2 regions of the Streptomyces ambofaciens ATCC 23877 genome follow, and region 2 is predicted to be linked to the other one. Evidence: predicted binding sites of a transcription regulator. Region 2 holds the regulator's gene; the other holds the start of a gene.
What was found. The regulator HspR, encoded in region 2, represses chaperone genes until heat shock. The targets are predictions, from matches to a motif close to TTGAGNNNNNNNNNCTCAA.
Positions count from the first base shown of each region.

Region 1: the regulator HspR is predicted to act here: its motif matches at 3,448-3,466, upstream of lon (endopeptidase La).

Region 1 is NZ_CP012382.1:5,361,543-5,377,026, forward strand. It holds gene SAM23877_RS23980 (multifunctional oxoglutarate decarboxylase/oxoglutarate dehydrogenase thiamine pyrophosphate-binding subunit/dihydrolipoyllysine-residue succinyltransferase subunit) at 1-278, opposite strand, end outside; gene SAM23877_RS23985 (sensor histidine kinase) at 560-1,684, opposite strand; gene SAM23877_RS23990 (response regulator transcription factor) at 1,681-2,421, opposite strand; gene SAM23877_RS23995 (spermidine synthase family protein) at 2,544-3,242, opposite strand; gene lon (endopeptidase La) at 3,489-5,918, shown strand; gene SAM23877_RS24005 (lysozyme) at 5,973-6,800, opposite strand; gene SAM23877_RS24010 (MarR family winged helix-turn-helix transcriptional regulator) at 7,055-7,549, shown strand; gene SAM23877_RS24015 (protein phosphatase 2C domain-containing protein) at 7,615-8,406, opposite strand; gene SAM23877_RS24020 (sensor histidine kinase) at 8,847-11,972, shown strand; gene SAM23877_RS24025 (roadblock/LC7 domain-containing protein) at 11,969-12,478, shown strand; gene SAM23877_RS24030 (DUF742 domain-containing protein) at 12,475-12,915, shown strand; gene SAM23877_RS24035 (GTP-binding protein) at 12,896-13,537, shown strand; gene SAM23877_RS24040 (styrene monooxygenase/indole monooxygenase family protein) at 13,573-14,835, shown strand; gene SAM23877_RS24045 (C40 family peptidase) at 14,799-15,484, opposite strand, start outside.
Region 2 is NZ_CP012382.1:4,199,840-4,215,323, forward strand. It holds gene dnaK (molecular chaperone DnaK) at 1-779, shown strand, start outside; gene grpE (nucleotide exchange factor GrpE) at 776-1,453, shown strand; gene dnaJ (molecular chaperone DnaJ) at 1,487-2,683, shown strand; gene SAM23877_RS18750 (heat shock protein transcriptional repressor HspR) at 2,689-3,144, shown strand; gene SAM23877_RS18755 (sugar ABC transporter substrate-binding protein) at 3,308-4,426, shown strand; gene SAM23877_RS18760 (hypothetical protein) at 4,605-4,985, shown strand; gene SAM23877_RS18765 (ABC transporter ATP-binding protein) at 5,105-5,791, shown strand; gene SAM23877_RS18770 (hypothetical protein) at 5,788-7,953, shown strand; gene SAM23877_RS18775 (helix-turn-helix transcriptional regulator) at 8,135-8,719, opposite strand; gene SAM23877_RS18780 (helix-turn-helix transcriptional regulator) at 9,089-10,135, shown strand; gene SAM23877_RS18785 (helix-turn-helix transcriptional regulator) at 10,086-11,081, opposite strand; gene SAM23877_RS18790 (hypothetical protein) at 11,078-12,091, opposite strand; gene SAM23877_RS18800 (Rieske (2Fe-2S) protein) at 12,414-12,749, shown strand; gene clpB (ATP-dependent chaperone ClpB) at 13,061-15,484, shown strand, end outside.

The DNA of each region.
Region 1 (15,484 bases), 1.2 Mb from region 2:
GCCGGGGCGGGAGCCTGCGCCGGGGGCGCGGGGGCGGCCTGGGGCGTGCCCGCGCTCTCGTTCGCGGTACCGGAAGCCGGCTGGGCCGCGGCCGCTCCGGGCTTGTAGTCGGCGAAGAAGTCCCACCAGGCTCGGTCCACGGAATTCGGATCCTGGAGGTACTGCTGATAAATCTCGTCGACGAGCCACTCATTGGCACCGAACGCGGCAGCGGGGTTCTTGCCCGCTTGGTCGGTGTCGGTCGAGATGCTCGAGTTACTGGGGGACTGTGGCGACACGGCGAGAACCGCCCTCTTCCGCTTCACAAGATGGTGGACAGCGGGAATCAAGGCTACGCCTCCCCGACCCGGAAGGTCAGACCGGGCCCGTTCATCGTCGCGTAAGTCACATTGCAGACCGCGTTTCGGCGCTGGAAATGGCGGGAAACAAGCGAGGTTCTGATGCGTGAGGGAACGGGAGACCGGGACCCGGCGCCGGTAAAACGCGGGCCTGTGCCTGATCACACGTGTCCGTCGGCGCGGATGCCCGTGGATCTTGGCGCTCCGCTTCGAACCCTACGTCAACTCGGTACCGAGGGCAGGCCCGGAAGAGTGATGAGAATCCGGCATCCCCGCTCGGATTCGGCCACACCGATCCGGCCGCCGTGCAGATCCACCGCCCAGCGGGCGATCGCCAGGCCGAGCCCGGTGCCGCCGTCGCTGCCCGGACCGTGCGGCCGGGACACCGAACCCCGGTTGAACCGCTCGAAGACCCGGCGCCACTCCGAGCGCGGGATGCCGGGGCCCTCGTCGAGGACCTCCAGCTCCAGCGACTCCGGGAGATCGCCGCGCCGCGCCTTGACCGTCACCCGGCCGTGCGGCGGACTGTGCTTGACCGCGTTGTCGATGAGGTTGGCGACGACCTGGTGGATGCGCTCGGGGTCGGCGTGCGCGGTCAGGTCCGGCGGGAAGACGTCGAGCGCCAGATGGACGTCGGTGCGGGTGTGGCTGCCGGAGCCGGAGGCGATGCCCGCGCGCGCGGAGGCGACCATGTTGGCCTCCTTCAGCACGCCGGACAGGTAGGGCCACACCTCGAAACGCCGCTTGCGCAGCGGTATGACGCCGTTGTCCAGGCGGGAGAGGTCCAGCAGCGTCTCCACCAGCCGGCCGAGCCGCTCCGTCTGCCCGAGGGCCGTCCGCATGGTCTCCGGATCGGCCTCGGTGACCCCGTCGACGATGTTCTCCAGCACCGCCCGCAGGCCCGCGATCGGGGTGCGCAGCTCGTGCGAGACGTTCGCCACCAGTTCCTTGCGCTGCCGGTCCTGGGCCTCCAGGTCGTCGGCCATGCGGTTGATGGTGACGGCCAGGTCGCCCAGCTCGTCGCGGCGGTTCTCGCGCACCCGGCGCGTGTAGTCGCCGTGCGAGATCGACCGGGCCACGGCGTTCATCTCGTCCAGCGGAGCGGTGAGCGAGTGGGCCACGAACTGCGTGATCAGCAGGGTGGCGATCATCGAGAAGACCGTGATGAAGCGCAGCTCCGTCTTGGTGTGCACCGCGATCACCGACAGGCCCGTGGTGATCAGCACCGACGTGACGACCAGCGCGCCCAGCTTGGTCTTGATCGAGAACGGGCGAACACCGCCCCAGGGATCCCCGGTTCTCCGGGGGCCGGGGCTCTTCCGTGCGGCCTCCCGTCCCCGGCTCATGGCGTCGGCGTCTCCAGCGCGTAGCCCACGCCGTGCACGGTGCGGATGCGCTCGGCGCCGATCTTGCGGCGCAGCGCCTTGATGTGGCTGTCCACGGTCCGGGTGCCGGAGGCGTCCGCCCAGTCCCACACCTCGGCCAGCAGCTGCTCGCGGGAGAGCACCGCGCGCGGGGTGTTCGCGAGGCACACCAGCAGGTCGAACTCGGTGGGGGTGAGGTGGACGTCCTCGCTGCGCACCCGTACCCGGCGCTGCGCGTGGTCGATCTCCAGTTCGCCGAGGCGCAGGATGCCGCTGCGCGGCGTGGAGGCGGCCACGACGGCCCGCTCCACCCGGCGCAGCAGGACGTGCACGCGCGCGGCGAGCTCACGCATCGAGAACGGCTTGGTCATGTAGTCGTCGGCGCCGACGCCGAGCCCGACCAGCATGTCCGTCTCGTCGTCGCGCGCGGTGAGCATGAGCACCGGTACCGGGCGGGAGGCCTGCACGCGGCGGCAGACCTCCAGGCCGTCGAAGCCGGGCAGCATGATGTCGAGGATCAGCAGGTCGGGCTGCCAGGCCTCGGCCGTGTCGACGGCGGCCGGACCGTCGCCCGCCGTTTGCACCAGGAACCCCTCGGCGCGCAGGCGGGTCGCGATGGCGTCCACGATCGTCTGGTCGTCCTCGACCACCAGCACCCGGCGCTGTGCGCCCTGGGTGGCCGTCGCCGTGCCGTTGTGGGAGGTCTGTGTCTGCTCCATCGCCCGCCCCTGAGGTGTGCTTACCGGAATCAGTGGGGTGATCCCTCGTCTGCGCATGACTGCGATTGACGCTTGAATGACCGCGTCAGGTCAGCAGCGTACGGGGAGTCACGGCGCCTTTGCTATCCAGGCCCGACGCCGAGGTGGACGACGTCCGGAACGCCCCGGGCAACGGGGATCTCTTCGGTACGCACCTGCTGGAACCCGGCAATACGCAAGGTTTCTTCGAATTCCGGAGAGGGCTGCGCAGACCATACGGCAAGCACCCCGCCGGGCCTCAACACCCGTGCGCACCCGGCCAGTCCGGCCCCCGAGTACAGCCCGCCGTTGCCGTCGGTGACGGTCCAGTCGGGGCCGTTGTCGATGTCCAGGCACAGGGCGTCGTACGTGGCGGAAGTCTCATTGACGTGATCGATCAGATCCGCCTCGACGATCTCCGTGCGCGGATCGGCCAGCGCCTCCGCGGACATCCCGGCCAGCGGTCCGCCGAGGTGCCAGTCGATGACGGCGCGCTCCCGCTCGACGACCGCGATCCGGCCCCAGCGCGGGTCGGCCGCCGCGTGCGCGAGCGAGAAGCCGACGCCGAGGCCGCCGATGAGCAGGTGCGGCGCGGGCCGCTCGCCGGAGGCGGTGAGCGCGTCGGCCGCCGCGTCGACCAGCCGCCGCTCCGAGCGTCCGTCGGAGGTGTCCATCAGGAAGCAGCCGTTCGCGATGATCTGGAGCAGTGCCCCGTGCCGGCGCAGGACCACCTCGCCGTACGGGCCCTCGCGACGGTCCAGCACTTCGGGGAGGTCGTGGGAGTCGTGGGAAGTGACGGGCATCGGCCCATCCTGGCAGGGGGAATGCCGAAGGGCCCGGCCTTGCTCCCACTTGGGCGGCTCTCGGGCAGCCGTCGGGGAGGCCCTCGGGCGGCTCTCCGGCGCCTGACCGTGCTCCGACGCGCTCCCGGCCAGGCGCACGACCGGCCCTCGGTCTTGATCGCTCACAGCGAACACGCCTTGGGGAACAATGCGGGACTCTCTTTCATTGAGTCGATGTAACTCAACTTGACTGCCGAAGGGGAGATCATGGCTGCTGAGTCCGCCGCCTTCACACCGCTCACCCTGCCCGTGCTGCCGCTCGACGACGAAGTGGTCCTGCCCGGCATGGTCGTCCCCCTGGACCTGAGCGACGCCGAGGTACGGGCCGCGGTGGAGGCCGCCCAGGCCGCCGCCAGGTCCGAGCCCGGCAAGCCCCGGGTCCTCCTCGTCCCGCGGGTCGACGGCACCTACGCGAAGACCGGCGTCCTGGGCACGGTCGAGCAGGTCGGCCGTCTCGCCGACGGCGACCCGGGCGCCCTGGTCCGCGGCCGGAGCCGGGTGCGGATCGGCGCCGGCACCACCGGGCCCGGCGCCGCGCTGTGGGTCGAGGGCACCCGCGTGGACGAGACCGTCCCGGAGCCGCTGCCGGGACAGGTCGCCGAACTGGCGAAGGAGTACAAGGCCCTCGCCACCGTCTGGCTGCGCAAGCGCGGCGCCTGGCAGGTCGTGGACCGCGTCCAGGCCATCGACGACGTCTCCGCGCTCGCCGACAACTCCGGCTACTCGCCCTTCCTCACCACCGAGCAGAAGGTCGAGCTGCTGGAGACCACCGACCCGGTCGCCCGCCTCAGGCTCGCCACCCAGCAGCTGCGCGATCACCTCGCCGAGCAGGACGTCGCCGAGACCATCGCCAAGGACGTCCAGGAGGGCGTCGACAAGCAGCAGCGGGAGTTCCTGCTGCGCCGCCAGCTCGAGGCCGTGCGCAAGGAGCTGCGGGAGCTGAACGGCGACGGCAAGGACTCCGTCGAGGAGTCCGACGACTACCGCGCCCGCGTCGAGGCCGCCGACCTGCCCGAGAAGGTCCGCGAGGCCGCGCTCAAGGAGGTCGACAAGCTGGAGCGGTCCTCCGACCAGTCCCCGGAGGGCTCCTGGATCCGCACCTGGCTCGACACGGTCCTGGAGATGCCGTGGAACGAGCGGACCGAGGACGCCTACGACATCCAGGGCGCCCGGGCCGTCCTGGACGCCGAGCACGCGGGGCTGGAGGACGTCAAGGAGCGCATCACCGAGTACCTGGCGGTGCGCAAGCGCCGCGGCGACCGGGGCCTCGGTGTCGTCGGCGGACGGCGCGGCGGTGCCGTGCTGGCCCTGGTGGGCCCGCCCGGCGTCGGCAAGACCTCGCTCGGCGAGTCCGTCGCCCACGCGATGGGCCGCGAGTTCGTCCGCGTCGCCCTCGGCGGCGTCCGCGACGAGGCCGAGATCCGCGGCCACCGGCGTACGTACGTCGGCGCGCTGCCCGGCCGGATCGTGCGGGCGATCAAGGAGGCGGGCTCCATGAACCCGGTCGTCCTGCTCGACGAGATCGACAAGGTGGGCTCGGACTTCCGGGGCGACCCGGCCGCCGCCCTGCTCGAAGTCCTCGACCCGGCGCAGAACCACACCTTCCGGGACCACTACCTGGAGGTCGAGCTCGACCTGTCCGACGTCGTGTTCCTCGCGACGGCCAACGTCCTGGAGGCCATCCCCGAGGCCCTGCTCGACCGCATGGAGCTGGTCCGCCTCGACGGCTACACCGAGGACGAGAAGGTCGTCATCGCCCGCGACCACCTGCTCCCGCGCCAGCTGGAGCGGGCCGGTCTCGACGGGGACGAGGTGAAGGTCGAGGAGGGCGCGCTGCGCAAGCTGGCCGGGGAGTACACCCGGGAGGCGGGCGTGCGCACCCTGGAGCGGTCGATCGCCCGGCTGCTGCGCAAGGTGGCGGCCCAGCACGAGCTGGGCGAGCGGGAGCTGCCGTTCACGATCACCGACGGTGACCTGCGCGACCTGATCGGCCGGCCGCACCACGTGCCCGAGTCCGCCCAGGACCCGGCCGAGCGCCGCACCTCGGTGCCGGGCGTCGCCACGGGCCTCGCGGTCACCGGCGCGGGCGGCGACGTCCTGTACGTCGAGGCGTCGCTGGCCGACCCGGAGACGGGCGCGTCAGGCCTGACCCTGACCGGCCAGCTGGGCGACGTGATGAAGGAGTCGGCACAGATCGCGCTGAGCTTCCTGCGCAGCCACGGCGCCGAACTGGAACTGCCGGTGGCCGACCTGAAGGACCGGGGCGTGCACATCCACTTCCCTGCGGGCGCGGTCCCCAAGGACGGCCCGAGCGCCGGCATCACGATGACCACGGCCCTGGCCTCGCTGCTCTCCGGGCGGCTGGTCCGCACGGACGTGGCGATGACCGGCGAGGTCTCGCTGACCGGCCGCGTGCTGCCGATCGGCGGGGTCAAGCAGAAGCTGCTCGCGGCGCACCGGGCGGGCGTCACCACCGTGGTCATCCCCAAGCGCAACGAGCCCGACCTGGACGACGTCCCGGCGGAGGTGCTGGACAAGCTGGACGTCCACGCCGTCACCGACGTGCGCCAGGTCCTGGAACTGGCCCTCGCACCGGCGACGAACGGTGCGCGGCCCGAGGTCCCGGTCGCGGCCTGACGGAACCGCGGCCGGAAGGGCGGGGCCCCGCTTCGGGGCCCCGCCCTCGCGCGGTCAGCCGTTGGCGAGCGCCTGGACACGGTCCAGGGCGCCGTTGAACCTGTTGTGGTCGCCGACCGTCGGCCCGGACGAGGTGTACTGCCACATCGTGTAGTAGCCCCAGCCGGCCGGCAGGGTGCCCACCGCCGTGGCGTACCGGGCGATCCACAGCGGGTTGTTCGCGGCGAAGCCGCCGTAGTCGCCGGTGCACTGGGTCCACCAGCTGGTCGCCGTGTAGATCACGGCGTCGCGGCCGGTGCGGGCCTTGTAGGTGTTCAGGAAGTCGCGGATCCAGGTGACCATCTGGCTCTGCGTCTTGCCGTAGCAGGTGGCCCCGTACGGGTTCCACTCGATGTCCAGCGCGCCCGGCAGCGTCCGGCCGTCGCGGGACCAGCCGCCGCCGTGGTCGACGAAGTAGTTGGCCTGGGCGGCGCCGCTCGTCGTGTCCGGGGTGGCGAAGTGGTAGGCGCCGCGGATCATGCCGACGTTGTAGGAGCCGTTGTACTGCTGGGCGAAGTAGGGGTTGGTGTAGTACGTCCCCTCGGTGGCCTTGGCGTAGGCCCACCTGACCCCGCTGTTCCACAGGGTCGACCAGGCGACGTTGCCCTGGTGGCTGGAGACGTCGACGCCCTCCGTCTGGGTGGCGCCGCCGGGCACGGGGGTGCCGTGCCGCCCGTCGTGCTCCAGGACGCCCATGCCCAGGTGGGCGGAGCCGCGGGGCGGGACGTCGGCGGCCGACGCGGAGTGCGCCGGGAGGGTGAACAACAGGGAGAGGGCGGCGAGCAGGATTCCGGTGACGGCGGAGCGCCGCCGGAAGGCCGATCCGGATCTGTGCACGGGCATGACGTGCCTCCGCGGGCTCGGTGGTGCTCGGTGGGGGCTGCGCTGGGGAGGAGCGGGCGAGGGTGGCGGAGCATGAGGGTGGCGTGAGCATGCCACCCTTGTTCCGCGGTACGACGCTACGCACGTAGAACGGCGGGTGGAAGAGGGGCCGGGAGCCGCCGTTGGTCTAAGCCTGCGAAATACTTGCCGAGCTGCGGAGACGGCGCACCGTGGCGGAAACTTTCAGGAACGGGAAATTCTAGGCAGGGGCTGACGTGCACGAAGACGGGAACGACGGCGGTCGCGGGGCCGGCTCCGACGTGAACGGCAGTGGTGTGAACCAACCGGAGTTCCTGGCCCTGGAAAGGGAGTTGACCGTCCTGCTCCGGCGGGCCCGCGCCAACCAGGGCGAGATGGCCCGCGAGGTCCACCCCGACCTGGAATCGTCCGCGTACGGCCTCCTGGTGCGCCTCGGCGAGAGCGGCGGCCAGCGGGCCACGGAGCTGGCCGCCTACATCGGCGTCGGCAAGGCGACGATGTCCCGCCAGCTGCGCGCCCTGGAGGACCTCGGCCTCGTCGCCCGGGAGCCCGACCCCGCCGACGGCCGCGCCTGGCTGATCACGCTCACCCCGGAGGGCCAGGCCCGCGTCGGCCGGGTACGGGAGGCCCGCCGCGCCCGCTACGCCCGCCGGCTCGCCGGCTGGGACCCCCGCGAGGTGACGGAACTGGCCAGGCTGCTGCACGAACTGAACCGGGGAATGGAGAAGTAGCCCCGCCGCCCGCAGGCTTCAGAGCCCCGCCTCCCGGAGGCTTCAGTGCGCCGCCGCCCGGAGGCTCAGAGCTCCGCGTAGACCACCGTCGCGTCGTCGTGCGTCTTGCCCCGCCCCAGGAACTCCCGGGTCCCCGCCGCGTCCGCGCGCTCCAGCTCCCGGACCCGGTCCACCAGGGCCCGCGCGCCCTGCTTCCGCACCAGGGCGAGGCACTCCGCCCAGTCGCCCTCCCGGAACGTCTCCACCCACCGCGCGGCCCCGTCCGTCAGCGCCGCCAGTGTCCGCACCTCGCCGCGCGGCAGCACTCCCGTCACCGCCCGTTCCGCCACCGCCGGGTCGGCCGCGGCCGTGAAGAAGCCGCCCTCCCTGTTCCGGAGGTTCGCGTCCACCAGTGCCTCGGTGGCCAGGGCCGAGCGGGGCAACCGGGCCAGCCGGTCGTCCAGGAGGCCCGTGACGGTGCCGTCGGGGGACTCCACCAGCAGGGCCGAGTCGGACAGGACCAGGTACTCGACCGAGGCCGGGGACCAGCGGGCCAGCACCACGGTTGCCTGTGGGGTGCGTGGGTGAGAAAGGTCACAGGTTTTCACGTGCGCCGCCGCGGTATGCGCGATGGCGCGGGACAGGGCTTCGACGAGGGGAACATCCGGGAGTGAAACGGTCAGTTCGGTCAGTGCGCCGCCGAGGCGTGCGGTGAACCAGGGCACGGAATGCAGACACCCCGTCCCACTCCGCGGTGGTGTCACGCCGTCGAGGACGACGATCGAACCGCCCTGCCCCGAGGCCGGAAGTCCGACGCTCGCGAAGTCCTCGTTGGGGTGGTCGGCCTGACCGGGTTCCGAGACGAGTTCCGTGCGCATCCGGCCAGTCTGCACGACCCCTTCACAGGCTTCGCAAAAGACCGGCAAGTTGGCCGGGTGCGACGCGGTGGTGCAGGTCAGGCGCCCAATTTGGGAGGGAATTCGGCACTCCGGCAACGCGTGGCGGCACATAGTGCCACCGCCCGTCACGGACGTCCAACCGGCGCGCCGCGTGGGCGTGTCGCGCGCGCCGGGGGAACTTGCTCACCAACTCCCCTCCGGGGTTCACTCCTTCGGGTGGCGGGTCGGACGATGCACGCCCACCGCCCACCGGCACTGGGAGGGTCGGGATCCGGTGGGAGGCTTGTCCTGCACACGCGGTCCGCCCGCCCGACGCGCGGTCGGCGGCTGGGAGACAGCCCAGAGCGCGGCGGCGGGTGCACGCGCCGACCGGCCAGTTGACGGAGCGCCACCCGGACCCCCGGGTACACGAGTCAGGAATGCGAGCACCGGTGCAGAAGACGCGGCCTCGTCGCACAGACAAGCAGCCGACCCCCGCGGGGAGCGCGGAACGTACCCCCGGCACCTCCGCCCCGGCGCCACCGGCGGCCCCCGTCGGCAAGGGCCGCCCGACCCACGTGCGCAACCGCCTCATCGTCGCCGTGGCGGTCGTGGCCGCGGCCATCGCCGCAGCCGGCGCGCCGTCGGTCGTGGCCGCCTCCGGGGAACTGCACGACTCCCAGGAGCTGGTGACCCTCGCCGAGCAGACCCAGGGCGCGCTGACCCTCGCCCACTCCCTCGCCGACGAGCGCGACGAGGTCGTCCCCTACATCGCCGCCGGCCGCCCCAAGTCGAAGGCGCCCTCCGAGCAGCGCAGCGCCCGCGTCGACCGGCAGGTGGAGGAACTGCGCGCCGACACCGACGCGCCCGCCACCCTGCGCGAGGACCTCGACGCCGTCGGGGCGCTGCGCCGGGCGGCGCTCACCGGCAAGAGCACCGCACTTCAGGCGCACGACGCGTACTCCGAGGCGATCACCGAACTCCACGCCCTGGCCGAGGAACTGGCCGAGCGGATGCCGCCCCGCGCGGGCGCCGGCGCGTACGCCCTGGCCGAACTGGACACCGCCGTCCAGCAGGCCGCCGCCACCCGCGGCCTGCTGCTCGCCGCCCTGAACGTGCCGAGCAGCACGCAGACGGTCATCGACCCGGTCACGGGCCTGCCGACCGAGACGACCACGTCCTCGGACGCCGACGCCGAGCAGCGCGACGCGCTCGCCGCCGCCGCGCAGCAGGCCCGGGTGCGCTCCGACGCGGCCCTGGCCGACTTCCGCGAGGGCGCGCCCAAGGAGGCGCGGGACAGCTTCGACACCACGGTCGCCGGCCCCGAGGTCAACTCCGCCGAGAAGTACCTGGCCGGCCTCACGGACGAGCCGACGCTCTCCGACGGCGACCTCGCCACCAGCACCAAGCGGCTGGACGCCGCGCTCTCCGCCCGCGTCGACGCCATGCGCGGCGCCGAGTCCGCCCTGTACGAGAAGCGCACGACGGCCCTGGAGAAGCTGCGCGACGACGACGTCACCGCGCTGGAGATCCGCGTCGCCGCCCTCGGTGCCCTGATCCTGCTCGCCGTCGGCATCGCCACCGCCATGGCCCGCAGCCTCACCCGCCCCCTGTCGGTGCTGCGCCGCGGCTCGGCCCGGCTGGCCGGAGCCGAGAACCCGGCGGCCGAGGGGCCCGTGGCCTTCACCGGCCGCAACGACGAGTTCGCCCAGGTCGTCCGCTCCGTCAACGCCCTGCACGCGCACGCCGCGACCCTCGCCGAGCGCGTCAACACGCTGGAGGCCGACCGCAAGCACCTCGTCGGCCAGCGCCAGAAGATGGCCGACGCCCGCGAGGCGCTGCGGGCCGAACTCGCCGAGTCGGCCGCCCAGCTGGAGGTGGTCCGCAAGAGCATCGGCGGCACCTTCGTGAACCTCGCGCTGCGCACCCTCGGCCTGGTCGAGCGGCAACTCGCGGTCATCGAGAGCCTGGAGGAGCGCGAGCAGGACCCGGACCGCCTCGCCACCCTGTTCAAGCTCGACCACTTCGCCACGGTCATGCGCCGGCACAGCGAGAACCTCCTCGTCCTCGCCGGCACCGAGCACGTCCAGCACAGCGCGGGACCGGTGCCGCTGGTCGACGTGGTCCGGGCCGCGGTCAGCGAGATCGAGCGGTACGAGCGGGTCCGCATCGCCGCCCTGCCGCCGCACGCGCACGTGGCCGGGTTCGCGGCCGACGACCTCTCGCACCTGCTGGCCGAGCTGATGGAGAACGCCACCTCCTTCTCGCCGCCGGACCTGCCCGTCGAGGTCTCCGGCTGGCTGCTGGAGAACGGCGAGGTGATGCTCTCCGTCCAGGACGAGGGCATCGGCATGGCGACCGAGCGCCTCCAGCGGCTCAACGCCCGCCTCACCGACTTCGACCCGGAGGCGCCCTACGACCAGGAGGGCGAGGACGGTCTCGGCCTCGGCCTGTACGTGGTGGCCCGGCTCGCCCACCGGCACGGGGCGCGGGTGCGGCTGCGGGAGCAGAAGCAGGGCGGTGTCGCGGCCGTCGTGGTCCTGCCGAGCCCGCTGCTCGCACCGGCACCGCCGGCCGCGCTCGCCCCGACCGTGCCGATGACCGACGGCACGGGCTCCTTCTCCCTGCCGGGCGCCGACGCGGAGGCCAACTCCAACGTCCTGCACGGCCGCGCGGAGAAGAGCGCCCAGCACGGCGTGGACCCGCTGGTGGCCTCCGCCGAACAGGCCGTACGCCGCGCCGAGGCCGCCGGGTCCGACGAGGCCGCCGAACCGGCCGAACCGGCCGAACCCGACGAGGCGACCGAGGCACCCGGGGCCGTCGCACCGGGCGAGGCGCCCGAGGCCGCCGAGCGGGACTCGGCTCAGGCGCCGGAGGCGGCCTCCGACCCGGCCCCCGCTCCGGCTCCGCGGGAGCCCGGCCCGGCCGCGGGCCACGACCTCCCCGACGACGCCACGATGGCCCTCCTGCTCCCGCCGCAGGCACCGGAACAGGAGCCGACGCGCGAGCAGGCACCGGAACGGGATCAGGCGCCGACGCAGGAACAGGCACCGGCAGAGGCAGAGGCAGAGGCAGAGGCAGAGGCACCGCCAGAGGCAGAGGCACCGGCACAGCTCCAGGCGCCGGCGCCGGAGATGTCCACGCCGGACCCCGCCCCGCCGGCGCGTACCGCACCGGAGATCCCCGGCCCCCGTTCCGCCGACCCCTACGCCATCGGCCCCGACGCCCACGACCGCACCCCGGACGAGGGCACCGCGCGAGCGGCCGACGGCACCGGGAACGCCGAGGCCGCCGCGGGCGTCGAGCCCGTCACCGACAAGGGCCTGCCCAAGCGGACCCCGAAGCTCACCACACCCGCCGCGGCCCCACGGCCGCGCACGGCGGGCTCCGTGGACGCCGACGCGCTCCGCCGCCGTCTGGGAGGGTTCCGCCGGGGGGCCGAGGCCGGCCGCCGCGACGTCGAGGCGGAGATCGCCGACCGGACCGGTACGAACCCGGCGCCGGGCGCGGCAGCAGACACAACCGAAGAAGCCACGGGGGGCACTGTCGAGGAGGCAAGCAGTTGACCGCGCCCAGTACCTTCGGACTGAGCAGTGAAGCCCGCAATCTCCACTGGCTGTTGACCAACCTCGTCGAGGAGGTGCCCGGCATCCTCTCGGTCGCGGTCGTCTCCTCCGACGGCCTGCTGCTGCTCTCCTCCGACCAGGACCGCAACGACGCGGCCCGCGAGGCGCAGACCGTGCGCCGCGCCGGCCCGCGCGGCTCTGCCGCCGACCTGGCCACCGTCGTGTCCGGTGTCGGCAGCCTGACCATCGGCGCCGCCCGGCTGATGGACTTCGGGGGCGTCAAGCACACGATGGTCGCCATGGACGAGGGCAGCCTGTTCGTGATGTCGATCAGCGACGGCTCGCTGCTCGGCGTGCACGGCTCCGCGGACTGCGACATGAGCGTCATCGCGTACCACATGGCGCTCTTCGTCGGCCGCGCCGGCCACGTCCTGACTCCCGAACTCCGCAGCGAGCTGCGGAAATCCCTGGAGACCGAGTCGACCTCGACGGGGAGTACCCGATGAGCAGCAGCCCCAGGAAGTCCCCGAAACACCTCCCCGTACGCGGCGCCGACCGCAAGCCCGCCCGCGTACGCCCCTACTCGCTCACCGGCGGCCGTACCCGCTTCGGCCACGTCCTGCTCGTCGAGACGTTCGTCGGCGCCACGGCCGGCACCGCCGCGCTGGAGGCCGCCGAGGAGCGCAAGGAACTGACGAACGGCTCCCTCACCTCCCGCGTGATGCCGGAGATGCGGGCCATCGTCGAACTGTGCCGCCGTATGCGTACGGTGGCCGAGATCGCCGCGCTGCTGAAGATGCCGCTCGGCGTGGTCCGCGTGCTCCTCAGCGACCTGGCGGACCAGGGAAAGATCCGTGTGTACGGCACCGGAACCGGCCACGGCACGGGCCGCCCGGACCGCGCTCTGCTCGAAAGGGTGCTCAGTGGACTCCGTCGTCTCTGACGCCGCCGCATACGGCGTCTCCCCGCTCGTCGACCCGGACGAGCCCGTACTGCCCTGGCAGACGGACCGCACCCGCGCGCCCATCGCCACGAAGATCGTGGTGGCGGGCGGCTTCGGTGTCGGCAAGACCACGCTGGTCACCGCCGTCTCGGAGATCACGCCCCTGCAGACCGAGGCGCTGATGACCGAGGCGAGTGAGGAGACCGACGACCTCACCGCCACCCCGGGCAAGCTCACCACCACCGTGGCCATGGACTTCGGGCGCATCACGCTCGACGAGGACCTGGTGCTGTACCTGTTCGGCACGCCGGGCCAGCAGCGCTTCTGGTTCATGTGGGACGACCTGGTGCGCGGCGCGATCGGCGCCGTCGTGCTGGCCGACACGCGCCGCCTGAAGGACTGCTTCCCGGCGCTGGACTACTTCGAGAGCTGCGGACTGCCGTACGTCGTCGCCGTGAACCACTTCGACGGCAGCGAGCGGTTCGACGCGGAGGACGTACGGGAGGCGTTGACGATCCCCGCGCACATACCTGTAATGATCATGGATGCGCGCCGCCGGATCTCGGCCATCGAGACCCTCTTGTCCCTCGTGGGCCACGCGCTCGACGAAACCCCCGAGTAGTCCCACCGAGCAGTCCCCTTAGGAGCGTCCCCCGCATGCGGAAGATACTCGTCGTCGGAGCCGGCCAGTCCGGTCTCCAGCTCGCCCTCGGCCTCCAGTCGCACGGCTACGAGGTCACCCTGATGTCCAACCGGACCGCGGACGAGATCCGCACCGGCCGGGTCATGTCGACGCAGTGCATGTTCCACACGGCACTCCAGCACGAGCGTGATCTCCAGCTGAACTTCTGGGAGTCCCAGGCCCCGAGGATCGAGGGCCTCGGCGTCTCGGTCGCGGCCCCCGGCTCCTTCGACCCCGGCCCCTCCCAGCGGGCGATCGACTGGCTGGGCCGGCTCGACGGCATCGCGCAGTCGGTGGACCAGCGGGTGAAGATGGCGGGCTGGATGGAGACCTTCGCGCAGCGCGGCGGCCAGCTGGTCATCCACGGTGCCGCCGTCGGCGACCTGGACTACTTCTCCCGCGCCTACGACCTCGTCCTGGTCTCGGCGGGCAAGGGCGAGCTGGTCCAGATGTTCGGCCGCGACGCCTCCCGCTCCCCGTACAGCGAGCCGCAGCGGGCCCTCGCCGTCGCCTACGTCCACGGCCTCGGCCCGCGCCCGGAGCACCCGGAGACCGAGGCGGTCCGCTGCAACCTGGTCCCCGGCGTCGGCGAGATGTTCATCATGCCGACCTTCACCACCTCGGGCCGCGCCGACATCCTGTTCTGGGAGGGCATACCCGGCGGCCCGCTGGACGCCTTCAAGGACGTCAAGGACCCCGCGGAGCACCTCTCCCTGACCCTCGAACTCATGGAGAAGTTCCTCCCCTGGGAGTACGCGCGGGCCACCAAGGTCGAACTGACCGACGCCGGCGGCACCCTGGCGGGCCGCTACGCCCCCACCGTCCGCAACCCCATCGGCCGGCTTCCCGGCGGGGGACTGGTCCTCGGCGTGGCCGACGTGGTCGTCGCCAACGACCCGATCACGGGCCAGGGCTCCAACTCCGCCTCCAAGTGCGCCGCCTCCTACCTCGCCTCCATCCTGGAACAGGGCGACAAGGAGTTCGACGAGGCCTGGATGCAGCAGACCTTCGACCGCTACTGGCAGACGGCCCAGCACGTCACCAAGTGGACGAACGCCATGCTCGCCCCGCCGCCGGAGCACATCCTGAACCTGATCGGCGCGGCCGGACAGCTCCAGCCCGTCGCCGACCGCTTCGCCAACGGCTTCAACGACCCGGCCGACTTCGAGAACTTCTTCTACGACCCGGCGAAGACCGAGGGCTACCTCATGGAGGTCTCGGGCGCGGCCGGCGCGTAGCCGCCCGCGTACCCCTCGTCCGATCCGTCCGTCGCCCCCTCGGGGAGCCTCGGTGGCGTGTACCGCCGCACCGGCTCCCCGCCGGGATCGGGCCGTACGGCGCCCAGCACCGGGTTGGCCGCGATCGGCGACACCTTGACCTCGGCGCCCGGGCGCGGCGCCTGGACGACCGTCCCGTCGCCGAGGTACATCGCCACATGGGTGGCCTCGGGGAAGTACACGACCAGGTCACCGGGCCGCAGCTCGTCCAGCGGTACGCGCTCCAGCCGCGCCCACTGCTCCTGGCTGGTCCGGGGGATCGGCGTCCCGGCCCGCTCCCAGGCCACGGAGGTCAGGCCCGAGCAGTCGTAGGACGCCGGGCCCTCCGCGCCCCACTCGTACGGCTTGCCGACCTGGTCCACCGCGAAGCGCACCGCCCGGTCCCCCTCGGCGGAGGGCCTGGCGTCGTCGCCGAGCGCCCCGGACGCCATGAACGCCTCCTGCGCCCGGGTGGTCCCGCTCCGCTCGGCCTCGGCCAGCGCGGCGAGTTCCTCGGGGGTGAGCGAGGCGAGGAGTTCCTCGACGGCGCTCAGGCGTTCCCGTACGGCGTCCCGCGCCTCCTCCTGCCGCTTCGCCAGGGCGACCTGTTCGGCCAGGGCCTCGCGCGCCC
Region 2 (15,484 bases):
ACGTCCTGCTCCTCGACGTCACCCCGCTGTCCCTCGGCATCGAGACCAAGGGCGGCATCATGACCAAGCTGATCGAGCGGAACACGACGATCCCGACGAAGCGTTCGGAGATCTTCACCACCGCCGAGGACAACCAGCCCTCCGTGCAGATCCAGGTCTACCAGGGCGAGCGCGAGATCGCGGCGTACAACAAGAAGCTCGGGATGTTCGAGCTGACCGGTCTGCCCCCGGCGCCCCGCGGCGTCCCGCAGATCGAGGTCGCCTTCGACATCGACGCCAACGGCATCATGCACGTGACCGCGAAGGACCTGGGCACGGGCAAGGAGCAGAAGATGACCGTCACCGGCGGCTCCTCGCTGCCGAAGGACGAGGTCGACCGGATGCGCCAGGAGGCCGAGAAGTACGCGGAGGAGGACCACGCCCGCCGCGAGGCCGCCGAGTCCCGCAACCAGGGCGAGCAGCTCGTCTACCAGACGGAGAAGTTCCTCAAGGACAACGAGGACAAGGTCCCCGGCGAGATCAAGACCGAGGTCGAGGCCGCCGTCGCCGAGCTGAAGGAGAAGCTCAAGGGCGAGGACACCGCCGAGATCCGTACCGCCACGGAGAAGGTCGCCGCCGTCTCGCAGAAGCTGGGCCAGGCGATGTACGCCGACGCCCAGGGCGCGCAGGCTGCCGGCGGCGAGGCTCCCGGCGAGGGTGCCCAGGCCGGTGACAAGGGCGACGACGACGTCGTCGACGCCGAGATCGTGGACGACGAGCGCAAGGACGGTGCCGCGTGACGGAGGAGACCCCGGGCTTCGAGGAGAAGCCCGACGTCCCCTCCGGCGCCAGCCCTGACGACGCCGAGCCGAAGGCCGCCGCCCCCTCCGCGGAGGAGGGCGCGGCCCCGGCCGGGGACGCGAGCGAGAACGCGGGCCTGGTGGCCCAGCTGGACCAGGTGCGCACCGCGCTCAACGAGCGCACGGCGGACCTCCAGCGCCTCCAGGCCGAGTACCAGAACTACCGCCGCCGGGTGGAGCGGGACCGTGTCGCGGTCAAGGAGGTCGCCGTCGCGAACCTCCTGTCCGAGCTGCTTCCCGTGCTCGACGACATCGGCCGCGCCCGGGAGCACGGCGAACTGGTCGGCGGCTTCAAGTCCGTCGCGGAGTCGCTGGAGACCACGGTGGCCAAGCTGGGCCTCCAGCAGTTCGGCAAGGAGGGCGAGCCCTTCGACCCGACGATCCACGAGGCCCTGATGCACTCCTACGCACCGGACGTCACCGAGACGACGTGCGTGGCGATCCTGCAGCCCGGGTACCGGATCGGCGAACGCACCATCCGCCCCGCGCGGGTGGCCGTCGCCGAGCCGCAGCCGGGTGCGCAGACGGTCAAGCCGGCCGAGGAGAGCACCGAGGCGAAGGACGGCTCCGACTCCGTGGAGAACAAGGAGAGCGGTGGCCCGGACGAGGGCTGAGCTTGAAATGACGAGGAAGGAGGGACGTCGGGGATGAGCACCAAGGACTTCATCGAGAAGGACTACTACAAGGTCCTCGGCGTCCCCAAGGACGCCACCGAGGCCGAGATCAAGAAGGCGTACCGGAAGCTCGCCCGCGAGTTCCACCCGGACGCCAACAAGGGAAACGTCAAGGCGGAGGAGCGCTTCAAGGAGATCTCCGAGGCCAACGACATCCTCGGTGACCCCAAGAAGCGCAAGGAGTACGACGAGGCCCGCGCCCTCTTCGGCAACGGCGGTTTCCGTCCGGGGCCGGGCGCGGGCGGCGGCGGCACCTTCAACTTCGACCTGGGCGACCTCTTCGGAGGCGGCGCCCAGGCCGGGGGCCAGGGCGCCGGCGGCTTCGGCGGCGGGCTCGGCGACGTCTTCGGCGGGCTGTTCAACCGCACCGGCGCCGGCGGCCCCGGCACCGGCACGCGGACCCAGCCGCGCCGCGGCCAGGACGTCGAGTCCGAGGTCACCCTCAGCTTCACCGAGGCCATCGAGGGCGCGACCGTCCCGCTGCGGATGTCCTCCCAGGCACCCTGCAAGGCCTGTTCGGGCACCGGCGACAAGAACGGCACACCGCGCGTGTGCCCGACCTGCGTCGGCACCGGGCAGGTCGCCCGGGGCTCGGGCGGAGGCTTCTCGCTCACCGACCCGTGCCCGGACTGCAAGGGCCGAGGCCTGATCGCCGAGGACCCCTGCGACGTCTGCAAGGGGTCCGGGCGGGCCAAGTCCTCCCGGACGATGCAGGTCCGCATCCCGGCCGGGGTGTCGGACGGGCAGCGCATCCGGCTGCGCGGCAAGGGCACACCGGGCGAGCGGGGCGGACCGGCGGGCGACCTGTACGTGGTCGTGCACGTCAAGGACCACCCCGTCTTCGGCCGCCGGGGCGACAACCTCACCGTCACCGTCCCGGTGACGTACGCGGAGGCCGCCCTCGGCGGCGAGGTCCGGGTCCCGACCCTGGGCGGGCCGCCGGTCACGCTGAAGCTGCCGGAGGGCACCCCCAACGGCCGCACCATGCGCGCCAGGGGCAAGGGAGCGGTCCGCAAGGACGGCACCCGCGGTGACCTTCTGGTCACCGTGGAGGTGAGTGTTCCGAAGGACCTGACGGGGAAGGCTCGTGACGCGCTGGAGGCGTATCGCGAGGCGACCGCGGACGAGGATCCGCGGGCGGAGCTGTTCCAGGCCGCGAAGGGAGCTTGACGGGAATGGACGGTCGTCGGCGCAATCCGTATGAACTGACCGAGGACACCCCGGTCTACGTCATCTCGGTGGCGGCCCAGCTCTCCGGTCTGCACCCGCAGACCCTGCGTCAGTACGACCGCCTCGGCCTGGTCTCCCCGGACCGCACGGCCGGGCGCGGCCGGCGCTACTCGGCCCGCGACATCGAGCTGCTCCGTCAGGTGCAGCAGCTGTCGCAGGACGAGGGCATCAACCTGGCCGGAATCAAGCGCATCATCGAACTGGAGAACCAGGTCGCCGCGCTCCAGGCCCGCCTGGCCGAGATGCAGGACGCCCTGGAGGGCGCGGCGTCGGCGATGCGCCAGCGCGAGGCGGCGGTGCACGCGTCGTACCGCCGCGACCTGGTCCCCTACCAGGAGGTCCAGCAGACCAGCGCCCTGGTGGTGTGGCGGCCCAAGCGGCACGGACAGTCCCCGGACTGACCGTCGCGCGCAGGCGGCGAAGGCCCGGTGGTCGAGCGACCTCCGGGCCTGTTCGCAACGTTGCTGTCTCATTGGTCCAGTACTTCTTGACGATTTCGTGAAGACAGCGTTGGCTTCCTTCACCTGGGTCACCACAACACCCGTGTGTCGGAAGGTAAGCGCAGTGAACAGCCGTGCCCGTCGTATCGCCATATCCGTGGCCGCGTCCATGATGACCCTCTCGATGGCCGCCTGCGGGGTGCTGGGCGCGTCGGAGAGCAGCGACAAGGCGAGCCCGACCAAGGGCAACGACATCACCGTGGGTCTGCTGCTCCCGGAGAAGGCGAACACGCGCTACGAGCAGTTCGACTACCCCTACTTCAAGGCGAAGGTCGCCGAACTCACGCGCGACCAGGGCAACGTCAAGTACGCCAACGCCGAGGCGAGCGCGTCGAAGCAGGCCGACCAGATGCAGCAGATGATCGACGACCAGGTCGACGTGATCGTCCTGGACGCGGTCGACGCGAAGGCGGTCGGGGAGAGCGTCCAGAAGGCCAAGGACGCCGGCATCCCGGTCATCGCCTACGACCGTCTGGCCGAGGGCCCGATCGACGCGTACATCTCCTTCGACAACGAGCTGGTCGGCGAGGTGCAGGGCCGCTCCCTCGTGGAGGCGCTCGGCGAGAACGCGGACAGCTCCGAGAAGGTCGTCATGATGAACGGCTCGCCCACCGACCCGAACGCCAAGCAGTTCAAGGCGGGGGCGATGGCCGAGCTGAACGGCAAGGTGACGATCGCCCAGTCCTTCGACACCAAGGACTGGAAGCCGGAGAACGCCGAGGCGAACATGACCGAGGCGATCCAGAAGATCGGCAAGGACAACATCGCCGCCGTCTACTCCGCCAACGACGGCATGGCCGGCGGCATCATCAAGTCCCTGGAGGACGCGGGCGTCACCGACCTGCCGCCGGTCACCGGCCAGGACGCCGAGCTCTCCGCGGTGCAGCGGATCGTCACCGGCGAGCAGTACATGAGCGTGTACAAGTCCTACCCGCAGGAGGCCGAGAACGCCGCGGAGATGGCCGTGGCGCGGGTCCAGGGCCGGGACATCCAGTTCGACGCGCTCGCCCGCGACAAGGTCGACAGCCCCACCCACAAGGGCATCCCCGCCCAGCTGGTGCCCGTCGTCGCCCTCACGCAGGACAACATCAAGGGCACCGTCATCGCGGACGGCTTCTACAAGGTCTCCGACATCTGCACGGCCAAGTACGAGGCGGACTGTGCGGAGCTGGGGCTGAAGTAGTCCGGTTTCCCCTCTTCGGGGTGGGTCCTCTGGAATACCCCCCGACAGGTGGATTATCCCGCTGATCGTCGCGAAGCAGGCTGGGAGTCACAAGGAACCGCACCGCTCACGTCGTGCGGTTCCGTCCCGGCCGCCCACTGCGGTCCGGGGACTCCGTCGGACGAGGGGACACACTTCGGTGAACGTCAGAATCGCACGACGCCTGGGGGTCGGGGCCGTCGCCGCCCTGGCCCTGAGCACGGCGACGCCTGCCTTCGCGTACGAGATCGGCCCGCACTCCTACGGCGGCGAGCTCCGGTTCTGGACCGAGGGCAGCCGCTCGATCATGAACATCAAGGACACGGGATCCAGCCACTGGGTGAAGGCGGAGTACTACCGCGTGGCCCATTCGGGCACCAAACTGAACCTCTGGAACAAGGGTGGGCCCGACGGTCCGTCCGACAACGACGGCAACAAGGGCACCGTCGAGAGCAGTAGGGCCTCCGAGATCTTCAAGGCCCGCGGCACGGTCTCACGCAACAACCTGCCTGACTGGCACACCAACTGGTACTCCAACTGACCGGTTCCGCCCGCGCAGTGTGACCGCAGCCTGACCGAGAGGCCGACCGGCCTCTCGGTCAGGCGTGCGTTGTCCGTGCCGCCCGCATCGAGTGATCCCCCCGACCAAGGGAGCTCCGCGTGTCCGCAACCCCTGCCCCACCCGTTCTGAGGCTGAGCGAGGTGGTCTACGGCGTGTCCGGCCGAAGCCTGCTCGCCGGTGCCGACCTCACCGTTCCCGCGGGCAGTTCCGTCTCCGTGATGGGACCGTCCGGAAGCGGTAAGTCCACTCTGCTGATGTGTGTCATGGGGCTGATCCGCCCTCAGTCCGGGCGTGTCGAGATCGTGGGGCGAGACGTGACCCGGCTGTCCGCGAGGGCGCTCGCCGCCCACCGGCGCAGGCACGTCGGCATGGTCTTCCAGTTCGGCGAGCTTCTCCCGGAACTGACCCCGGTGGAGAACGTGATGATCGCGAGCCTGCTGGCCGGCGAGGCGGTGACCGAGGCCCGTTCCCGCGCCGAGTCGCTGCTCACCCGCCTCGGTGTGCCCGGGGCCACGGCCACACAGGACCTGTCGGGTGGGGAGCGGCAGCGTGTCGCCGTGGGCCGTGCCCTTGTCAACACCCCCGAACTGCTGCTGGCGGACGAGCCGACCGGAGCGTTGGACGGCGAGCAACGGGAAGCCGTGGCCGACCTGCTGTTCAGCACCCCTCGGGAACATGGGTGCGCCCTGGTGGTGGTGACCCACGATCCGATGGTGGCCGGGCGCGCCGACGTGCGGCTGCGTGTGCACGAGGGGCGACTGGTCCAGGCCGAGGAGGCGCGGTGAACGGCGGCGGCCTGCGATGGCGGCTGCTGCGCATGGGGCGGGCGGCGTCCCGGGCGGCCGAAGCAGGCCGTATCCGGTACTTCGCCCTGTTCGCGGCGACCACCGTGTCGGTGCTCGCCGTCTGCGGATTCCTCCTCGCTGCCTCCTCCTTCGACGGCCGTGCGGAGCGCAGCCAGGCTCGTTGGCCGCGGGTCGCCGCCCCCGAGTCCGCCACCCTGCTGTGGCGGGCGACACTGGCGAGTGTCGACGACCGCCAGTACGACGTGGTCTACGTCGAGCCCCTCGTTTCCGACGCACCCCTGCCGCCCGGCCTGAGCCGGTGGCCGAAACGCGGCGAGGCCGTGCTCTCCCCCGCGCTGAAGGCCGTCGGGCCTCAGGTGCGCGCCGAGTACGGGCGGACAGCGGGGACCATCGCGCCGGACGGCCTGGAGTCGCCGAGTGAGTACTTCGCTTACGTACGGCCGACGGCCGAGCGCCTGGATCCGGACGCGATGACCAGGGCGTCCGGATTCGGCGTCTCCTGGGCACCCTCGCTCGGGGAGCACATGTACAACTTCGGCTCGAAGGAGTTCTACTGGGCCTATCTGGCGCTGGTGGGTCTCCCGGCCGGTCTGTTCGTCGTGATCGCCGCCCGGGTCGGCGCTGCGGCCCGGGACCGCCGGACCGCGATCCTGACCGCGCTGGGTGCCTCCGGTACGGCCCGGGCGTGGTTCACGGTGGGCGAGGCGTGCCTGCCCATTGCACTCGGCGCGTCCACGGCGCTCGCGGCTGTCGCACCCGTACTCCTCACCGACGTGCCCTTGCCCGTCGTCGACTTCGTGCTGTACGTCCCCGACGCTCGGGCGGCGCTGCCCCTCCTCATGGGCGCCGTGCTGGGCGTGCCGCTCGCCGTTCTGGCAGCTGTTGTGCTGCTCCAGCCGCGATACCGGCCCGGCACCTCGACCCGGCCCGTGGCCGCGAAACGGCGCCGTGAGTGGATGCTGTGGCTGTTCCCGGTCGCCCTCTTCGGCACGGTGCGGGGGACCGACCTGGCCCCCTACGACCTGCGTCTGCCGGTCCTGGCGGCCGGTAGCGTGATCACCATCGCGCTGCTGCCCGGTGTGGCCGGGGCGGTGGTGTCCGCGGCCGGGCCCGTGCTGGCCAGGTTCGGAGCCGCGCGTGGCCGGGTGGGCATGCTGGTCGCGGGCCGACGGCTGGCCGTGGGTGCGCGCCCGGTCGCGCGCCTGGTGGCCGCGGTGGTCGTCGCGGTCGGCCTGGCAGCTCAGGGACAGATCGCGATCAGCCTGTTCACGGACATGAGCGACCGGGTGCACGCCGTGGAGGAACACCTCGGCACCAGCGTGCTGCGGGTGTCCACGACGCTGTCCACCGACACGGCCGATGTGGCCTCCTTCCAGAGAGACCTGGGGACGGGCGTGCACGCCCTGGCCGTGACGCGGGATTCCCGGTCGGGACGGACCGACCTCGTCGCGAGCTGTCCGGTATGGCGAGACCTGGGCGTCGAGTGCCCGTCCGCGGGTCCGGCGCAACTGCGCACCCGGCATGCGGGTCTGGCTCGGGCGGTGCAACTGGAGCGGTCGGTCGGGGCACGCCTGTACGCCCGTACGGGAGACGTCACCGAGACCGTGCGTAGGGGCGACGAAGCGGCCCTGGTGGTGCTGGCGGCCGACGGGCGGCAGCTGGCGCTGTCGCGGGTGCACCAAGCCGCCAACGCGCACGTGGCGATGGCGACGACCGTGCAGGTGTTCGCGATGGCCGGCACCTTCGGCGGCAGTGGCGAGGGCATAGCGGCTCAGCGGTGGCTGGAGTTGCTGTCGGTGGCAGGCGTGCTGGTGATCGTGGTCGTGGCCGGGATCGGCTCGGTGGCGCAGTTCGTCCGGACGGGCCGCGAACTGGGCCCGGTCTCGGTGCTGAGCGGTAGCGGCCGTGTGTACTACGCGGTATCCGTCTGGTCCCTCCTGGCGCCCACCGCCTTCGCGGTGTGCGCGGCCGTCGCCGTGACCTGGTACGTGACGACGCCCTTGATGGCCGACTCCGCCGACCGGCTGTCGACGCTGTCGGCGGTGGGCGGGGCCGGGCTGGCGTGCGCCGCGGTGATGGCCTGGTGGGGTGCGCGTACGGCGTCCGCGGCCGGACTGGTGTGGCGCCCGCGCAACGACTGACGCCGGGCGTCCGCGGTGTCCGGTCGGCGCGGTGCCGCTCGGAGGGGGACCACGGCACGCCCGGACCCGGGGTGTGGACAGGGAACGGTCCGCACCCCGGGTCACTCCTCCGCGACGAACGATCCTTGTCCTTGGCAGGCTTCAAGGCGTCACCGTGGGCATACGCGTACCGTCGTACGCGCTAGAGGCCCCGAGCCTGTGTGCTCGTCGGCTGTGCGGGCACCTGCGCCTGCCAAACGATCCGGGAGGCCTGGACGCGGTTGTCGACACCGAGCTTGGAGTAGACCCCACGGATATGGTCCTTGACCGTGTGCGCACTGATTCCCAGCATCTCGGCCATGGCTGGGTTCGAGGCTCCGTCCGCCAGTAGGTGCACGATCTCCCGCTCCCGAGAGCTGAGCTTGTCCAGCATGGTGCGCGCGGTGGCCACCGCATCGGCCGTACGGCCTGGCCGTACGTATTGATCGACCAGGAAACGGGCGGCGACGGGCGCGAGTGCGATCGTGCCTGCGGCTGCTGCCCGTACCGCCCAGGGCAGGTGCCGCACGGAGTTGCCGCGCAGCAGGATCCCACGAGCACCGTGGCACAGCAGCATGCGTGTGGCGTGTTCCGACAAGTGGTCGACCAGTACGACGTGCACCGGTGTGGGCCCCGGGGCATTCGCCGCCGTCGGCGCGGCCGCGTTCGCCAACTGGAGGACGTCGAGTGCCTCGTCCGCGCCGCGGTGGCTGCTGACCAGCACATCCAGGCGGGTCGTCCGCACCATGGGTGACGCCGTCTCCGAGGCCTCGCCTACGATCCGGATCCTGCCGTCGTCCTCCAGTACGCGCCTGACGCCGGCCCGTTCAAGCGGCTCCGGGCCGAGAACCCCTACGCGTATCACGATCTTCGTCCCCCCATGGCCGCCCTGGTGCAGCAGACGGGTCGGTCAGGCCCCGCCGTCACCCAGCATGCACGCTGCGTACACCCCTCCGACACCTCCAGCTTGTTGCAACGAGGGGAAGTGAGGGGTGCGCGTAAGTGCTGATTCTGGTGCATTTCCGCTTCCGGTGGTGGAGGAGCCGTGTTGCGGACCCGGTCCGGGCCGCGCATAGTTGCGCTGCGGAAAGTGCCGGAACCGGGGGTGGGATGGGCGATGGCCGGGCACGGGGCTCAGGAGCATCCACACGGTGCCGACCGGCTGTGCGCGGCCGGGGATCGCCTGTACTCCCGGGCCGTACGCCGCGGCCGGGTCCCCCGCCGGGACGCCGAGCCGGTCCCCTGCCTCCTGGAACTGGCCCTGCTCCACCCCGATCCCGACGACATGGACTGGCTGGTGCCGACCTCCCCGCAGGAGGTCATGACCCGGCTGCTGCGCGGGGTCCACGACGAGGTCAGTGCCAGTCAGCGGCGGGTGGGCTCCGCGGTGGAGGCCTTCGAGTGGTACGCCGGGCTCGGCCGCCAGCTCCAGACCCCGGCCGGCACGGAGGGCACCGCGATCCGGGTCCTGGACGGCCTGTCCCGCATCCAGGCCGCCATGGACGAGGCGACGCAGGCCTGCACGACGGAGGTGCTCACCGTTCAGCCCGGCGGCATCCGGCGTGAGCACGAGCTGTCGGAGGGGCTGCACCGGGCGCTGGCGCTGCGCGGGCGCGGGGTGCGGATGCGGGACCTGTACACGCACGTCGCCCGGCACGGGCAGGGTCTGCTCACCTACCTGGAGCTGATGGGCGACACGGTGGAGGCCCGCACCCTGGACGAGGTCATCGACCGCCTCATCCTCTTCGACCGCACGGTCGCCTTCATCCCCGCCAACACCGACCGCACGGTGGCCCTGGAGCTGCGCCATCCGGCCCTGATCGCCTACCTGGTCACGGTCTTCGAACGCCTGTGGCGCCTCGCGATCCCCCTCACCGCCCCGCTCCCCGACACCGGCATCGAGGGCATCTCCCACCGTGAGCAGTCCATCGCGGCGCTGCTGGCGGAGGGCCACCAGGACGCGGTGATCGCGGAACGGCTGGGCATCAGCGTCCGCACGGCCCGCGCGCACATCGCCCGCCTCTCGGAGACCCTGGGGGCGGCCAGCCGCACGCAGTTGGGGGTACGCATCGCCCAGGCGGGCCTGGACGGCTCCCCGCCCCTGCCGGCGGCGATCAGCCTGCCTGATCAGGCTCCTGGTCGAGGATCCCCGACCGCCCGATGAGGTAGCCGAGCTGCGCGCGGCTCTCGCTGCCGAGGGTGGCCGCGAGCTTGGCGATGTGGACGCGTGCGGTGCGGACGTTCATGCCGAGGCGGTCGGCGATGTCGGCGTCGGTGTGGCCTTCGATGAGGAGGGTGGCTATGGCGCGTTGGCGGGGGGTGATGCCGTTGAGCGTCGGTGGCTGCACGGCCTCGGGGTGCATGGGCGTGGCCAGGTGCCAGAGCCGGTCGAAGATGTTGACGAAGTAGGCGACCAGGGCAGGGTGTCGGACTTCGAGGGCGAGGGAGCGGTCGGAGCTCGCCGGGATGAAGGCGACGAGGCGGTCCACGACGATGAGGCGCTCGGTGATCTCGTCCAGCGTGCGTGCTTCCACGTCCCCGGTGAGGTGCTCGTAGCGAACGCGTGTGTAGGGGGCGTGCCGGACCGTGTGCTGGTACAACGCACGGATGCGGGCGCCGCGGTCCAGGAACGCCTGATCCCGTTCCATCGCTGCTTCGTAGACCTCAGGACGTCTGCTGAGGTCGGGGTCGTATGGCTGGATGGCGAGCAGTTCGCTCCTCGCCTCGGTCATGGCTTCGGCGATGGCCCTGGTCGTACGTTCCTTGCCGGACAGGAGCCTGAGGGGCGAGGTCTCCTCGCCCCCGACGTTGCGTATGCCCAGGCGTATGAGGGGTTCGAACACGTCGGCCAGGTGCTGACCGCGCCGCCGTTCGTCGGCGATGCGGTCCTCGGACTTGCGCAGCAGCCTTTGCAGGGCGACGGTGGGGGCGACGGGCTCCAGTCGGGTCAGGTCTTCGACGGCCGGGTGCAACAGGCCGGTGTCGAGCAGGCAGGGGGCCGCGTCCGCAGCGGCACCGGGTACATGGCCCTCGCGCAGGGCGCGGGAATAGAGGGCGAGGGCCGCCTCGCACAGTTCCTCGTCCGTGTGCCGGTGCGCCCCTTCCGTCATGCGCTGTCTTCTCCCGCCATGCCCTGCCGTTCCTGCTCCAGGATGCCGGACTGCGCTATGAGGTAGCCGAGTTGGGCCCGGCTGCCGCTGCCCAGGGCCAGTGCCAGCTTGGCGATGTGGGCCCGGCAGGTCCGGACGTTCATGCCGAGGCGGCGGGCGATCGCCTCGTCGACGTGGCCCTCGACGAGGAGCTTCGCGATCGAGTGCTGGATGCCGGTGATGCCGTCGGGGGCCGTCTCGTAGGGAGCGCCCGCCGTGAGCGGGACGGCTCGGCTCCAGATGAACTCGAAGACCCTGATCAGGTACCGGACGAGGCCCGGGTGACGGAGTTCCAGGGCGACCTGCCGGTCCTCGCGGACGGGGATGAAGGCCACGGACTCGTCGCAGATGATGAGGCGCTCCACGAGTTCGTCGATGGTGCGGTATTCGACCTTGCCCTCGCTGAAGTGATCGGCGTAGGCGAGCCGGTCGGGGCTGAACCGTGCGGTGTGCTGGTAGAGCGTACGGATACGCACGCCTCGTTCGATCAGCGGCTTGTCGCGTTCCAGTCCCTCCAGCAGCCGGTTCTCAGGGCGTCGGTGGCCGCTCGGCTGGACGGTGAGCATCTCGGTCTGGCACTGGGCGGTCGCCAGGTCGAGTGCCGCGTTGATCCGGTCGAGGCCTTCCAGGACCGTGATGGAGTGCGCAGGACTTGCTTGCTGAGTGCTGATGTCCATGAACGGTTCGAAGAGTTCGGCCATCGCTATGGACAACCGGCGCTGCTCGGTGATTTCGCGTTCGATGGGATTGAGCCGTTGAGCCAAGGCGATCGACGGTGGCACCGGGCGCATCCAGTCGGCGTCGTCCGGGTCGGGGTGGAGGAGGCCGAGCTCCGTCAGGCACGGGGTCGTCTCGACGTCTGTTCTCGGTATGCGCCCAGTCCTGAGGGCGCTCGCGTAGAGGCGGCTTCCTTCCGGGCACAGCTCGGTCCCTGTATGGGGATGATCCCTATTAGTCCACTTTGTCACCAAATCTCCACCCCCCAGGGTCCTGAACGTGCAGGAACATGATGCACCGATTGTGTGGCCATGACGTGCCCGAATGAGCCATCGTCTTATCCGACGGGGGAATGAGGGACCATCAAGTGAGGACGAAGCCGACTATGCGTATCAGAATGCTTCGCTCGGTGCTTGTTGTCGCCTTCTCCGCCGTTGTGGCCATGGGTGCGCTGTCCGGCCTCTCCGGTGCGAAGAGCGACGAGCACAAAGCGGGTGGCGTTCACTTCTTGGCGGTCACGGGCCCCAAGGGTGAGCCGGCGGCTGTTCCGGCCGACAGTGTGTGGGACTGATCGCGATGACCAATCCTCCAGACGACCGCTCCTTCCGCCGGGAAATGGCCACCGCCTACCGCTCCGGCTGGCACTTCATCGATCTGGTCACCGCGATCCCCCACGCCGGTGACTCCCTGATGGTGACCGTCTTCGGTGAGCCGGTCGTCGTCACGCTGGACGAGGACGGCGACGTACGGGCGTACCGGTGCCTGCGGCGGCCGCGAGGTGCTCCGCAGCCCGTGCGGTGTGCCATCCGGTACGGAATGATCTTTGTGAACCTGGACCAGAGGGACCACCGGCTCGTGCAGCCGGAGGACCCCGAAGTGAGGACCATCTCGGCCACCCCCCGCAGCGCCTGACGCGATTCCCCCGTCGTAACAAATCGCTCAGGTGCTTCCCCCCGGCAGCGGCGTCACCGTGACCTGAACACGGTGACGCCGCTGTCGTATGCGCCGACATTTCCGGGTATCGGGCGGTCGCCGGCCTGGCTGGAAAACCCCTCGCGCGGCACGGACGCCCGCAGAGGGGGAACTCGTGCGTCACCCCCGGAGGGGACCGGTGCCGCTTCTCCCTTGAGTGGAATAGACTCAACTTTGTGTACGTTGTCTGAGTCAGCACTGGGAGACATGGCCGGATCGCCGACGGCCGACGCAAGGAGGGAAGCCAGAACGTGGACGCCGAGCTGACCAACCGGAGCCGGGACGCGATCAACGCGGCCAGCAACCACGCCGTGACCGAGGGGAACGCCGACCTCACCCCCGCCCACCTGCTCCTGGCTCTGCTCCAGGGGCAGGACAACGAGAACATCACCGACCTGCTCGCCGCCGTCGAGGCCGACCTCGCGGCCGTGCGCTCCGGCGCCGAGCGCATCGTCGCCGGGCTGCCCAGCGTGACGGGGTCCACCGTGGCACCGCCGCAGCCGAGCCGTGAGATGCTCGCCGTGGTCGCCGACGCCCAGGCCCGCGCCAAGGAGCTCGGGGACGAGTACCTCTCCACCGAGCACCTGCTCCTCGGCATCGCCGCGAAGGGCGGCGCGGCCGGTGGGGTACTGGAGGGACAGGGCGCCAGTGCGAAGAAGCTGCAGGAGGCCTTCCGCAAGGCCAGGGGAGGGCGACGCGTGACCACCGCCGACCCCGAGGGCCAGTACAAGGCCCTGGAGAAGTTCGGTACGGACTTCACCGACGCCGCCCGCGAGGGCAGGCTCGACCCCGTCATCGGGCGGGACCAGGAGATCCGGCGTGTCGTGCAGGTGCTCAGCCGGCGCACCAAGAACAACCCCGTCCTCATCGGTGAGCCCGGTGTCGGCAAGACCGCCGTCGTCGAGGGACTGGCCCAGCGGATCGTCAAGGGGGACGTGCCCGAGTCGCTCAAGGGCAAGCGGCTGGTCGCGCTGGACCTGGGCGCCATGGTCGCCGGGGCCAAGTACCGCGGTGAGTTCGAGGAGCGGCTGAAGACGGTCCTCGCCGAGATCAAGGACTCCGACGGGCAGATCATCACCTTCATCGACGAGCTGCACACCGTCGTGGGGGCCGGGGCCGGCGGCGACTCCGCCATGGACGCCGGGAACATGCTCAAGCCGATGCTCGCGCGCGGTGAGCTGCGCATGGTCGGTGCGACGACGCTGGACGAGTACCGGGAGCGGATCGAGAAGGACCCGGCGCTGGAGCGTCGCTTCCAGCAGGTGCTGGTCGCCGAGCCGACCGTCGAGGACTCGATCGCGATCCTGCGCGGGCTCAAGGGGCGGTACGAGGCCCACCACAAGGTGCAGATCGCGGACAGCGCGCTGGTCGCCGCGGCCACGCTGTCCGACCGGTACATCACCTCCCGCTTCCTGCCCGACAAGGCCATCGACCTCGTCGACGAGGCCGCCTCGCGGCTGCGCATGGAGATCGACTCGTCGCCGGTCGAGATCGACGAACTCCAGCGTGCCGTGGACCGGCTGAAGATGGAGGAGCTGGCGATCGGCAAGGAGACCGACGCGGCCTCCCTGGAGCGTCTGGAGCGACTGCGCCGCGACCTCGCCGACAAGGAGGAGGAGCTGCGCGGCCTCAACGCCCGCTGGGACAAGGAGAAGCAGTCCCTCAACCGCGTCGGCGAGCTGAAGGAGAAGCTCGACGAGCTGCGCGGCCAGGCCGAACGCGCCCAGCGCGACGGTGACTTCGACACCGCCTCCAAGCTGCTCTACGGCGAGATCCCCACCCTCGAGAGGGACCTGGAGGCCGCCTCCGAGGCCGAGGAGGAGGTCGCCAAGGACACCATGGTCAAGGAGGAGGTCGGCGCCGACGACATCGCGGACGTCGTCGCCTCCTGGACCGGCATCCCCGCCGGGCGGCTGCTGGAGGGCGAGACGCAGAAGCTGCTGCGGATGGAGGACGAGCTCGGCAAGCGGCTCATCGGGCAGGGCGAGGCCGTGCGGGCCGTGTCCGACGCCGTGCGGCGGAGCAGGGCCGGGATCTCCGACCCCGACCGGCCGACCGGCTCGTTCCTCTTCCTCGGGCCCACCGGTGTCGGCAAGACCGAGCTGGCCAAGGCCCTCGCGGACTTCCTCTTCGACGACGAGCGGGCCATGATCCGCATCGACATGTCGGAGTACGGCGAGAAGCACAGCGTCGCCCGGCTGGTCGGGGCGCCGCCCGGATACGTCGGCTACGAGGAGGGCGGTCAGCTCACCGAGGCGGTGCGGCGGCGGCCGTACAGCGTCGTGCTGCTGGACGAGGTGGAGAAGGCGCACCCCGAGGTCTTCGACATCCTGCTCCAGGTGCTGGACGACGGGCGGCTCACCGACGGTCAGGGCCGCACCGTCGACTTCCGCAACACCATCCTCGTCCTCACCTCCAACCTGGGCAGCCAGTACCTGGTCGACCCGGTCAGCAGTGAGACCGAGAAGAAGGAGCAGGTGCTGGAGGTGGTCCGGGCCTCCTTCAAGCCGGAGTTTCTCAACCGGCTCGACGACCTGGTGGTCTTCTCGGCGCTGACCAAGGACGAGCTCAGCCGGATCGCGCGGCTCCAGATCGACGCGCTCGCCCGGCGGCTCGCCGAGCGCCGCCTCGCCCTGGAGGTCACCGACGAGGCCCTGGAGTGGCTGGCCGTCGAG